DNA from 2 places in the Vibrio sp. Vb1574 genome. Region 2 is predicted to be linked to the other one. Evidence: riboswitches for the same ligand, from Rfam matches in the RefSeq annotation. Region 2 holds a riboswitch; the other holds the start of a gene.

Region 1 (6,914 bases), on a different contig from region 2:
TTTTGGTTTGACACAATATCTGTATCTCAAACCAGGCAATCCGTTTGGTTACGACACGGTGGCCAATCGTCCTTATGGTATTTTCCAACAGCCCAATGTAATGGCCAGTTTTCTTGCGACAGGGTTGGTGATTGCCAGCTATTTACTTGCACGTCAGCCCTACAAATACGATCGTAAGTTAAGCGATGTTTACCTTCTCTATGCCGTACCAGTTTTAACTTTACCACTAATTGTGGCGTTGGCTTCACGCACTGGTTGGTTAGCCTCGGTCATCGCCGTGTTGTTGGTCATTCCATACATGTACCGCTTTGCAACCAAAGGGCGCTTTATCCGCTGGGTTGTGTCACTTGTAAGTGGGCTCTTACTCTCAGTCGTTGTCATGCATCTTGCCTTTCCTGATGGAGGTGGGTTAGCCGCAGAAAAAGTAAATATGGAGTCTCCTCGAGCGTATACTTTTCCGCAAACATTAGACATGGTGATTGAAAAGCCTTTTACTGGTTATGGATATGGTAAGTTTGAATCTGAGTACATGCTGTATACGGCTCGTCAACATGCCCTAAATGAGAATTACCCAGCTGGTTTGCCAGCCATGGATCATCCGCATAACGAGCTGCTTTACTGGGGAGTAGAAGGTGGCTTGCTGCCAATACTCGGCATCTTCTTAGCGATGGCACTGGTACTGTATCGAATCTATCAAGCCAAACGCGGAACTCGTCTTGCGTTGCTGGCCTTGTTTATACCTATCGTATTGCACTCACAACTGGAATACCCTTTCTACCACTCTCTCGTGCATTGGTTGATCTTCGTTATCCTACTGTACTGGGTCGATCAGCGCGTCTCTCGTTATCGACAAGTCGGCTTTAGTAATGTGACCAAAAGCTTGCTGCGTGTTTTTAGTTTGGTACTTCCCGTTGCGTTTACGTTTTACATGGTAAGCGCATTACATACGAACTATGTATTGACGAAGTTTGAGACCACTAGACCAACTAACCCTGATATTCTGAATCAAGTCAGTAACCCTGTAGTTTGGAAAGACAGATTTGATTGGGATGTCTATAGCACGTTTTTAAACCTTGGGCTGTACCAACAAGACGCAACCTTGATTCAGCCTTATATCGATTGGTCGCTAAAAATCATCAAAGATAAGCCTCGCCCTGCATTTTATAATAATTTGATTTTGGCCTACCAAGGCTTAGATGACTCAAGTAAAGCGGAGCAAATTAGAGCTGAAGCGCAGTTTTTGTTCCCGAAGATTGATTTCAGTGACGTCAATTACCAACCACCTTCTCAAGCAATCTCTGCCTCACCAGCCCCCACTTCAGGTGAATAGTAATAAGTACAAAAAAGCGAAGGGATGACCTTCGCTTTTCTTCATCTCATTGCTGTATGATTTTATTCAGTGAGTGACTCTTCTAACGCTTTTAAGCACAGCGCAACGTTTTCAGATCGAGCGCCGTAACCCATTAAGCCAATACGCCACGCTTTACCAGCTAATGCCCCAAGGCCTGCACCAATTTCTAGGTTATAGGTTTCTAGCAAGTGAGCACGAACTTTTGCTTCATCAATTCCTTCAGGCACGTAAATCGCATTTAATTGTGGCAACCGATGGGCTTCGTCCACAACAAATTCAAAGCCTAACTTTTGTAAGCCATTTTTGAGTTTTTCATGCATCAGTTGGTGACGAGCCCAAGCGTTTTCTAATCCTTCATTTTTCAGTATCAATAAAGCTTCATGAAGCGCATACAAGCTATTAACTGGCGCCGTATGATGGTAACTACGCTTGCCTTCTCCACTCCAATACCCCAAAACTAAACTCTGATCGAGGAACCAACTCTGTACTGGTGTTGTTCTTGCTTGAATCTTTTCAATCGCGGCAGGAGAAAACGTCACTGGTGAGAGCCCAGGTACACATGACAAACATTTTTGACTACCAGAGTAAACCGCATCCAGTTGCCATTCATCCACTTTTAACGGCACACCACCAAGCGATGTCACCGCATCAACAATAGATAATGCATTATGCTGTTTCGCCAGCTTACCCAATGCTTGAGCATCACTGACTGCACCAGTTGAGGTTTCCGCATGCACAAAAGCAAGAACTTTTGTATCTGGGTGCTGTTCGAATGCTTGCTCGACTTTATCAATGGAAACAGGCGTCCCCCATTCATCATCGACGATAACAACTTCACCACCAGCACGGACGACATTTTCGCGCATGCGTTCACCAAATACACCATTACGGCAGACGATCACTTTATCGCCTTTCTCGATCAAGTTTACAAAGCAGGTTTCCATCCCTGCACTACCTGGCGCTGAAACCGCAATAGTGAACTCATTGTCAGTTTGAAAGACATACTTCAATAGCTGCTTGAGCTCATCCATCATACCGATAAACAGAGGATCAAGGTGACCTACAGTAGGACGGCTTAGTGCTTGTAACACTTGAGGATAAATATCAGAAGGACCAGGTCCCATTAAAATACGGTGAGGTGGAATAAAGCTTTGGATCGACATGTCAGCTCCTTGATTATCTTTTATCCTGAGCATTCTAAAAGTTCTATTCAATAACATGGCTCAGGTGTAGGGTTCTTCACCCTAATAGATTTTTCCTCTATCAGCAATTAGCCGTAAGTATGGAGGTCAAACCAGTGTCACAAAATCGTTAATAAAAAACACCATAAAGGTTGAAATATTGATTGACATTAAGGCCTCAAAACCGTTCAATGTTTGAGCTTTATGTAGAAGAGGAGCGCTACCCAGGTAGATGATTTGTGGAACCGCAATTCCAACACCAATCATTGAGGGGGAGTAGTGCCGAGGTAAGTCAAAGTTGCAGGATTTGACTTGTCGGTTGAATTGGGCTGAATCCCATCAACTGTCATCAGCGCAGTCTGATGAAGGGCTTCTGAGGGTAAATTTTTCAAATAGCATTCTAAATACCTCTCTTTTTGCTCTGTTCCTTTTCTCACTAAACATTGGATGTACAATTTTTTAGGAAGTCGTGGGAGAACGCAGTGAGCGCATTTAACGTAGCTAAATTCGGTGGAACCAGTGTTGCCAACTTTGAGGCAATGAGTCGTTGCGCCACCATTATCGAAAACAATCCAAATACTCGCCTGGTCGTGAGCAGCGCTTGCTCTGGCGTCACCAACCTATTGGTAGAACTCGCCAACGGCGTTCAGGATCAAACGCACCGTACTGAGCTGCTGCAAAATCTGGCCAACATTCATGACGCCATTTTAACTCAGCTCGAAGACAGCACGAAAACTGCTGCCGAGGTGTATGGCATATTAGATACCGTAACCAGCCTGGCCGAGGCTGCATCTATCCAAGCTAGTGCGAAGTTAACCGATCATTTAGTCGCATGTGGTGAACTCATGTCGACGCACATTCTAACTCAGTTAATGTGTGAGCGAGGCATTCAAGCAGTGCGCTTTGATATCCGCGATGTGCTGCGTACTGATGACAACTTTGGTCGCGCGGAGCCAAACATTGAAGCAATTTCGACGCTTGCGCAAGATAAACTCGTACCACTTTGCCAACAATCCGTTGTTGTTACTCAAGGCTTCATAGGATCTGACGAAGCCGGTAATACAACAACATTAGGTCGAGGGGGCAGCGATTACAGCGCCGCCTTAATTGCTGAGAGCGTTAAAGCGGCAGGGCTAGAAATCTGGACTGATGTTCCGGGAATCTACACAACAGACCCGCGAATTGCACCAAAAGCCTCACCAATTCCCGAGATCAGCTTTAGTGAAGCTTCAGAAATGGCTAACTTTGGCGCTAAAATCCTTCACCCTTCTACGCTAGTACCTGCATTGCGCCACGACATTCCGGTATTTGTAGGGTCATCGAAAGAGCCAGAAAAAGGGGGAACTTGGATTCGCCACCAAGTCGAAAGCTCACCGTTATTCCGTGCGCTAGCTTTGCGTTGTAACCAAACCATGGTAACGCTACGCAGCGCCAATATGTTCCACGCATACGGTTTTTTAGCAAAGGTCTTTGAGATCCTTGCAAAGCATAAGATCTCTGTCGATTTGATCACGACATCTGAAATCAGTGTATCGTTAACACTTGATCAAACTGATACCTCTGGCGGAGCACCACAGCTGCCGCAAGCTGCACGAGAAGAGTTAGAAGAGTTATGTAAGGTAGAAGTTGAACATGACCTATGCCTCGTTGCTCTCATTGGAAACAACATGAGTGAGAGTAAAGGCTACGCGAAACAGGTTTTTGGCACGCTAGAAGATTTTAACCTACGCATGATTTGTTATGGCGCTAGCCCTCACAACTTATGCTTCTTGCTCCATGAATCGGTATCGAAACAAGCCATACAAAAACTCCACACTGAGTTGTTTGAGAAGTAAGTTCAACTCAATAAAACAAAGGGCTGCGTATTTGCAGCCCTTTGTCGTTTCATTAGTTGTTACATTTGGACGAGGTAAACATCAATTTAACCGTTAATGTTTGGCCCTAACCATTTTTCAGCCTCGATCCTATCCCACCCCTTACGATCGGCGTAACTCTCTAGCTGATCTTCTTGGATCTGTGCGATCGCAAAGTAACGTGAGTCAGGATGAGAGAAATACCAACCAGAGACTGACGCGCCCGGATACATTGCATAGCTGGAGGTTAGAGTCATACCAATGTTCTCTTCCACATTAAGTAACTCCCAAAGCGGTCCTTTTTCAGTATGTTCAGGACACGCGGGATAACCCGGCGCAGGGCGAATACCTTGGTATTTTTCACGAATGAGATCATCGTTAGATAAATCTTCATCAGCTGCATAACCCCAAATTTCTTTACGGACACGCTCATGCAAATACTCAGCAAACGCTTCGGCTAGGCGATCCGCCACCGCTTGAATCATAATTGCGTTGTAATCATCTCCCTGTGCTTTGTATTCATCAGCAAGCTCTCGTTCACCAATACCACCAGTGACAGCAAATGCCCCTATCCAATCATGTTTACCCGACTCTTTAGGTGCGATGTAGTCGGATAAACAATAGTTGAATCCTTTTGGTTTCTCGGTCTGTTGTCGCAAGTTACGTAATACTTTCACAACGTCGGTACGAGTTTCATCAGCATAAACTTCAATGTCGTCCCCCACGCTCGCAGCAGGGAATAAGCCACACATTCCACGCGCTTTTAACAGGCCTTCTCGCTCAACTCGATCAAGTAACTCGTTGGCATCTTCGAATAAACGTTTTGCTTCTTCACCAACTTCTTCATGTTGGAAAATTGTTGGATACTTACCCACAAGTGACCAAGTCATAAAGAATGGTGTCCAATCGATGTATTGACGTAATATAGCCACATCAAAATCATCGAAGATATGAATGCCAGGCTTAACAGGCACTGGAGGGGTGTAAGCTTCCCAATCGATAGCAACTTTATTCGCTCGAGCCGCTTCTAATGTCACTGGTTTGGTTCTCGGTTTCTTTCGATTATGTTGATCACGTACTCGTTCGTAATCAGCTTCAAGTTTTTCAACAAACTCAGGGCGACGTTCATCTGACAGAAGAGAAGTACATACGCCCACTGCACGTGAGGCGTTGTTCACGTAAACCACTGGATGCTTGTAATTTTGCTCAATCTTAACTGCTGTATGGGCTTTTGACGTTGTTGCGCCACCGATGAGAAGAGGTAAGTTAAAGTCGAGACGCTCCATCTCTTTTGCAACATGCACCATTTCGTCTAATGAAGGCGTGATCAACCCTGATAAACCAATAATATCGACGTTTTCTTCTTGCGCTACTTTTAAGATCTTTTCGCAAGGAACCATGACACCAAGATCGATAATTTCGTAGTTATTGCACTGCAATACAACGCCAACGATATTTTTCCCGATATCATGTACATCACCTTTGACCGTCGCTAGCAAAATCTTACCGTTTGTTTGTCCCACCTGCTTTTCTGCATTGATGTAGGGCTCCAGATGCGCGACTGCTTGCTTCATCACTCGTGCAGATTTTACGACCTGAGGAAGGAACATTTTACCTTCACCAAACAAGTCTCCGACGACGTTCATCCCATCCATTAATGGGCCTTCAATCACCTCTAATGGCTTTGAAGCGTTGACACGAGCCTCTTCGGTATCATCAACGATGAACTCAGTTATTCCTTTCACTAACGCGTGCTCTAAGCGCTTTTCAACAGGCCAAGTTCTCCACTCAAGTGCAGAGGCATCCTCCTCTTTACCTACCCCTTTGCCTGCATATTCCGCCGCGATATCTAACAATCTCTCAGTGGCGTCATCATGACGGTTAAGAACGACATCTTCCACAGCCTCACGCAATTTTTCAGGCACGTTATCGTAGATTTCTAACTGACCCGCATTCACAATCCCCATATCCATACCGTTTTTAAAACAGTGGTAGAGGAACACCGCGTGAATCGCTTCACGTACATAGTTATTGCCACGGAAAGAGAATGAGACGTTAGAAACACCACCCGAGATCATCGCGTGTGGTAAATCACGTTTGATATCGCCAACGGCTTCAATGAAATCCACCGCGTAGTTATTATGCTCCTCGATCCCCGTAGCAATGGCAAAAATGTTTGGGTCAAAAATGATGTCTTCTGGTGGAAAGCCCACTTCATCAACAAGAATTCGGTAAGCGTTGGTACAAATTTCTACTTTGCGCTCACGTGTATCTGCTTGCCCAATCTCATCAAACGCCATCACAATCACAGCCGCCCCGTAACGGCGGATCAACTTAGCTTGTTCAACGAATTTCTCTTTGCCTTCTTTGAGAGAGATCGAGTTAACAATGCCTTTGCCTTGGATGCACTTAAGACCGGCTTCAATAACCTCCCACTTGGAAGAGTCAACCATGATTGGTACTTTTGAGATTTCAGGTTCTGACGCACAAAGGTTTAAAAAGCGAACCATACAAGCTTGTGCATCCAAC
Region 2 (6,914 bases):
ACTTAGATTCTTTCGCTTGCTGCACGCCTTGCATGCGAGTTAACAGCTTTTCGATTAGCGCCACTTTGTCTGCGTCGAACTCACCTGTGCGTTGAATCAATGTCGCTTTTGATTTGAAGATAATTTCAGCTTCTTTAAGGCCGTTCGCTTCCAGTGTTGCACCTGTAGAAACCAAATCAGCGATAGCATCAGCGAGACCCGCGCGAGGCGCAACTTCTACAGAGCCTGTCAGCATACATGTAGAGAATGGAACGCCGGCTTCATCCATGTACGCTTTTAGAAGTTGAGGATACGTTGTAGCAATACGCTTGCCAGCTAAGTCTTGTGGACCGTTGTACTCTTCGTCCTTGTCGATTGCGATAGATAAACGACAGCCACCAAAATCAAGTCGACGAAGCTGAACAAACTCGCAGGGTTCACCTAATGCTTTGCGGTCAAGGCGAACTTCTTCTAGTTCATTTTCGCCAATAAAGCCAAGGTCAACAACGCCATCCATAATTAAACCTGGGATGTCGTCGTCACGAACCAAGAGTAAATCAATTGGCATATTTTCAGAATGGACAACTAAACGCTCGCCCATCACGTTGAACTTTACGCCGCACTGTTTTAGTAGAGCTTGACTCTCTTTGCTAAGACGACCTTTTTTCTGAATTGCGATTCTTAAACGTTGTGTTTGCATTGCTTTGTCCCTATACAAGATTTTGATATCTAAGTATTTTTCAAACTAATAAAACTAAAAAACCCTCGGGAGATTGAAGTCTCCCGAGGGTTTAAAATCTGCTTTTACTTTGATTTTACCTCCGGGAGTTTCCTGCCTCCCGGGTATGCGTACATCTCCCGAAAGACTAGATTGGGTGATGATGGTGATGAATGTTCATTACAAAATTACGCATACTTATTTCAAGGCTCTTCTCATTTGCTTTGTTACCAACCACACTAACCAAGCTGATTACTTTTTTCAACCCTTAATTTTAAAAAAATTCGAATTGTATAATACAAATAAAAAAGGAGGCCGAAGCCTCCTACAATTTCACCTTTTAAATCAGTGAATTACGCACTCTGGCAAGACGCTATTTTAGACTTTGAAAGCCATGACAAAATAGCGCAAACGATAACGAATGTGATCGACGCTGCAATGAACGAGAACGCAATTGAAGCAGTCATACCAAGGGCAATAAAGCCGACGCATGAAACAAGCGCGACTGATAATGCATAAGGTAGCTGTGTTGATACGTGATCAATGTGGTTACAACGTGCACCCGTCGATGACAAGATAGTCGTATCTGAGATTGGTGAACAATGGTCACCGAATACCGCACCAGCTAAAACCGCACTCAGCATCGGTAGCATTAGCGCTACGTCTGTTGCCCCAGCCATGTCACCCGCGATTGGTAACATGATACCGAACGTACCCCATGAAGTACCTGTTGAGAACGCCATTAGGCCAGACAACAAGAATAGGATAACTGGTAGCCAGTGCGGGTTAATGTTGCCCTGCGCCATTGTCGAAAGGTAAGTACCAGTCTTCATATCACCGATAACAGAACCAATGGTCCAGGCAAATACTAAGATTAGAATCGCACCAAACATAGACTTAGCACCAATCCAAAGTGTACGTGCGATCTCAGCCATTGGTAGACCTTGCTTCACAACAGTAAACAGTGCAACTGCTAAGCCAAGCAAGCTACCGTAGATTAGTGATGTACCTACATCTGTATTTTCAAAAGCACCAAGAAGCGCAAACTCCTTACCATCAGCAGCCAATGCTTGGCCACCCGTGTAAAGCATTGAAGCGATAGTCGCGATAATCAGCGTCACGATAGGAAGTATCAAATCTGACACTTTACCCTTTTCACTTTCACGGATATCTAGCTCTTCGTTTAGGTCATGCGCTTCTTGCGAGTCATTTTCTTTGTCTTTATCAAAGCCACGACCTTGCGATGCAGAAATTTCATGCTCACGCATTTTACCAATATCAAGACCAAACCATGCAACAGCGAACACCATTAGCAGCGCAAAAACGGCGTAGAAGTTCATTGGGATAAGACGAACATATGCGCCAAGAGCCGAATACTCTGTGATCCCATGTGAGACTAAGATCCCGCCAATAATAGTAATAATGTAAGCACCCCAGCTAGAAGCAGGCATAATTACACACATTGGAGCAGCGGTTGAGTCTAGAATGTACGCAAGCTTAGCGCGAGACACATAAAAGCGATCGGTTACTGGGCGAGAGATCGCACCAACAGCAAGGCTATTAAAGTAATCATCGACAAAAATGAATACGCCTAAAAAGGCGGCAAGAAGTTTGGAGCCGCGTTTACTCTTCACTCGAGATTGTGCCCATTCAGCAAAAGCACGAGTACCGCCAGATAGCGTTAATAAAGCTGTTGTCATACCTAATAAGATTAGGAAACCAACAATGCTCATGTTCCAAGTGTTAATTCCGCCATCTTCAATAAAGACAGAAGAAACTTGAGAACTGACGTAACCTGCGGTGTCGCTGATAGACCAGCTATTAAGTAGCACCGCACCTAGCACGATACCTACACCCAAGGAAACTAATACACGTCGAGTAAAAATCGCCAAAGTCAAAGCGACAATAGGTGGCAATAATGAAACAGGAGAACTAGAAAAATCTATTAAATTCATGATCTTCAAAAACCAAAGTTTGGCTAGAGATCTACTGCAGACAAGTCACGTAGCATACGATACGTGCTCATGTTGAACTTAGCGACAGGGAAGCGAACACTCCACCCAACCCTACAGTAGCGCTCCATAGTTTAATGTGAATATATACTATGGCAGTGTTGTTCCTTTCAGATACAACCCCAGCAAGTAACTTTGATGAGTTACTTACTTCGGCAATCTTCGCCTTCCACTATTACTCATTGGCATCACCCCAATAATAGCTACTCTTCGAGACCGCGCCTCTACGGCAACAACAAACAATTAACCACTAACTGTACAAATTAACAACAAATTGTCTGCAATATTGCATCAGGTGGCAGCCATTGTACTTATGATGAGAGTCAATGCAACACATCAAACTAAATTAAACAAATAAATAATGGCTGAGATAATTTATAAACCTTGCCTACTTCCATAAGTTTTGTGCAACTGAAATCACATCAATCATGTTATTTATGAAACATTATTACTACCTTAGAAATATCATGGTTTATCTTATATCAATAAATTAAGGATATATGACACAGCATTAAAGATGGATGCTTCATATTTTTAAGTAATAACTCAAATTTTTTTATAAAAAACCAAGCTGTCACTCTCTCTATACAATAATGATTGTTGATTTTAGTTCTCATCTAATAATGATTTATTTCGAGTGTAATAATATTAATTGCTTTAAAAAATAGTCAAATTTAAACAAAATCTTGATTTAGCATTTGCACATAAGGAAAAGATAAAGTTAAATATAAGGACTCTTTGTTTATTTATAGATTGGCATTATTTAATCGTAACGATAAAAAGTGCCCAACACATTAACCTTTTAATAGGAATCGTTATGTCAGAGCTGACTAAAACCCTTCTAAATATCCGTAGCCTTCGTGCATTTTCTCGTGAGCTGACTCTAGAACAATTGGAAGAAGCTCTAGATAAACTCACTACTGTCGTAGATGAGCGTCGTGAAGCAGAAGAAGCAGAACGCGCAGCACAAGCAGAGCAAGAAGCTAAGCTTGCAGAGATTGCTGAGAAAATCGCTCAAGACGGTATTGATGTAGAAGCACTTATTACTGCGCTATCTGGCGAAACTAAGACGAAAGGCAAAGCGAAGCGCGCACCTCGCCCTGCTAAATACAAATACACAGATTCAAACGGTAATGAGAAAACTTGGACTGGCCAAGGTCGTACACCTTCGGCGATTCAAGAGCAACTTGATGCAGGTAAATCTCTGGATGAGTTCCTAATCTAGATCCGTGCTATTTTTAAAAGGCTCCCATAGGGAGCCTTTTTATTTAAACCATTACAAATAAAAAAGGCACATTTCTTAATGCGCCTTTTACTTTAGTTACAGAATAGTTAATTAAACCGCTTCGTATTAACGTTCCCAGTATGCTTCTTCTAGGCTATCTTCTCGCTCAGGAAGTCCGCGCGACAATCGTGGTGAATGTTGCACGAGAACTTCGTAGCTCGCACGGTTTGCGTATTTGCAGACTTGAGAAAAAGAAGAGTAAGTTAAATACTCGTTACTGTGCTTGCTTGAATTAGGCACATTTTCTTTATGGTATTTATTTGCTGCCATATCATGAAGAACCGCAGATAACGCGGCATCACCTGCGCCATTTGTATTCTTAATTTTTTCTGGACCACCCATATATGGCGAGATATGCGAGTACACTTTTATTGGCGCCTCGCATGAGTCTTTTTTCGCCGGACGACTAAATTCATAACGATTAAATTCAGCAATTGACCCTGGAAGTAATGGCAAAGAAGTTTCGCGCTTCGCGCTATCTTCCGTATACCCAGCCATAAATAGACCTACAGGACCCGCCGTGCACAATACTAGATCAGCCCACTCCAATGTTTTATCAGACGCAGCAAGTGGATCAGATTCCCCCGTCAGAGCTTCTGCTTCATCTTCATTCATCGCAACGACTGAAACGTTATCTCGAATGAATTCTTGCCAATATTTAGGGTCATCTTGAATAACAAACTTTGTGCCTAAAGTCAGAACAACAGGCACATCATTCTTTTTCGCGTACTCAATTGCTTTCATTGTTGCTTCCGGCATTGGGTCGCCGTCTTTGCAACGTACTAGATATGACGTCAGTACAAGTGCTGATGCATTTTTAAAGATTTTCTCTGGAATGCTATCAGGATGGAGTTGGTTCATTTGCCCTTCGCTGATAGCAAAAGTACGTTCACCGTCTTCTGTGATAAGAGCAAAACAACGGCCAATTGCACCATCTACACCTTGTAGGTAGTTCAAGTCCATGCGGCTTGATGTATTACAAAGATAACGGTAACCGTAGCTGCCAATCTTAATATCCTGGCTCATCACTCCAAGTAGTGTGGAGCGGTCATCCGCTAGCACGGAGTAGTTATGTAGCGTGTTACCAATTGTACCGCCCGCATACTCATTGGTAATCAAGTTCTCTTCTTTCAGTTGCTGGTATAACTCTTCTGCTCTTTCGTCATCGATAACCAGAGAGTGACCTTTACTCAGACCGTACTTTTCAATCACATCCGTTGTAACTTTTGCTTCAATATCAACCAAGGTTTGGTCAATACCAATGATGTGAGTGCGCGTCATCTTCTTGCTTTCTTGTGCTTGGCTCACCAGCGGGTCACGAGCATGAACAGGAAAATAGTGCTTCGATTTGCGTTGTCCAGGAAATTTCATATTGTCAGTCTGAGTAAGGGGATGAAAAGGAGAGCGGATTCTATACCGCTTATAATAAAGCAGCAATAAAAGCGATTATAGCAAACGTTTGCTGACAGCTTTTTTCTTTTAGGTGGCTTATTCACCTTCCATAAAGCTGAGATCTGGTAGTTGCTCAAGGTGCTCGCTATAACGCTTTAGGTTGAACTCACCTTCATTCTTCATTACATCAAAAATCTCAATTGACATCGCACATGCCATCATCGCAACCGCATCTTCACGTGGTGTGCCAGTCATCATTAAACGCATAAGGGTTTCTTTTACTTTAAGCGGGTTGCCATCTTCGAGCTGATTTTCCACAATTTCAATCAACTCACTTTCTTGCATAAATTGGTTTTCTTCTGTCATTTGGTGTTTCCTCTTGGATTTTGGCCAACTATGCCATATATACCTCTTCTATACTTGCGAAATTACTCGTTCGAATCTTTGTTGAAGAAAAATCCAGCGAAACGAATTGTGATTTCGATCTCGGATCTGTCACCGGTCTGTGGATTCTGATAGAATCTGCATCCCGTTTATTTAAGTGGTGTTTAGTAATGTCTGATAACAGCCAAAAGAAAGTCATCGTCGGTATGTCCGGCGGCGTTGATTCATCTGTTTCCGCGTATCTTCTAAAGCAGCAAGGCTACCAAGTAGAAGGCCTTTTCATGAAGAACTGGGAAGAAGATGACAACGAAGAATATTGTACAGCGGCAGAAGATCTTGCTGACGCTCAGGCAGTATGTGACAAGCTAGGCATCCACCTACACACTATCAACTTTGCTGCCGAATACTGGGATAACGTATTTGAGTACTTCCTTGCTGAATACAAAGCTGGCCGTACTCCGAACCCTGACATTCTTTGTAACAAAGAAATCAAGTTCAAAGCATTCCTAGAATTCGCTGATGAAGTACTTGATGCTGATTACATTGCAATGGGCCACTATGTGCGTCGCTCTTTCCCAGAAAATGGTGAAAAACCACAGATGCTACGTGGTCTAGATGGCAACAAAGATCAAAGCTACTTCCTGTACACATTAAGCAACGAGCAAATCGCACGTAGCCTATTCCCTGTTGGTGATCTAGAGAAGCCAGAAGTGCGCCGCATTGCGGAAGAACAAGATCTAATTACCGCTAAGAAGAAAGACTCAACTGGTATTTGTTTCATCGGTGAACGCAAGTTTACAGAATTCCTCGGTCGCTACCTTCCAGCTCAGCCTGGTAATATCGAGACTCCAGAAGGCGAAGTGATTGGTCAACACCAAGGCCTGATGTACCACACACTTGGTCAGCGTAAAGGTCTACACATCGGTGGCCGTAAAGGCGGCGGTGGTAACGAGGACCCATGGTTCGTTGGTGAGAAAGATCTAGAACGTAACGTTTTGATTGCTGTTCAAGGTAAAGACCATCCAATGTTGAAATCAGAAGGTCTACTTGCATCACAACTTCATTGGGTAGATCGTGAGCCAATTCGCGATGTTATGAAGTGCACAGTGAAAACTCGTTACCGTCAGGAAGATATTCCTTGTAC

The links. Region 2 has a riboswitch for lysine ahead of tet(35) (tetracycline efflux Na+/H+ antiporter family transporter Tet(35)). Riboswitches for the same ligand answer to the same signal wherever they lie in the genome.
Region 1: it holds a riboswitch for lysine, as region 2 does, so the genes downstream of both, lysC (lysine-sensitive aspartokinase 3) here and tet(35) (tetracycline efflux Na+/H+ antiporter family transporter Tet(35)) in region 2, are expected to answer to the same signal.

What each region holds. Positions count from the first base shown of each region.
Region 1 covers NZ_JAWOTC010000060.1:9,381-16,294, forward strand. The annotation lists gene R7O12_RS22525 (PglL family O-oligosaccharyltransferase) at 1-1,330, shown strand, start outside; gene R7O12_RS22530 (pyridoxal-phosphate-dependent aminotransferase family protein) at 1,393-2,514, opposite strand; lysine riboswitch at 2,735-2,913, shown strand; gene lysC (lysine-sensitive aspartokinase 3) at 3,015-4,367, shown strand; gene metH (methionine synthase) at 4,454-6,914, opposite strand, start outside.
Region 2 covers NZ_JAWOTC010000005.1:78,835-85,748, reverse strand. The annotation lists gene hisG (ATP phosphoribosyltransferase) at 1-679, opposite strand, end outside; His leader region at 733-870, opposite strand; gene tet(35) (tetracycline efflux Na+/H+ antiporter family transporter Tet(35)) at 1,051-2,652, opposite strand; lysine riboswitch at 2,762-2,944, opposite strand; gene R7O12_RS05615 (H-NS family nucleoid-associated regulatory protein) at 3,527-3,934, shown strand; gene R7O12_RS05610 (inosine/guanosine kinase) at 4,061-5,365, opposite strand; gene R7O12_RS05605 (hypothetical protein) at 5,483-5,752, opposite strand; gene mnmA (tRNA 2-thiouridine(34) synthase MnmA) at 5,941-6,914, shown strand, end outside.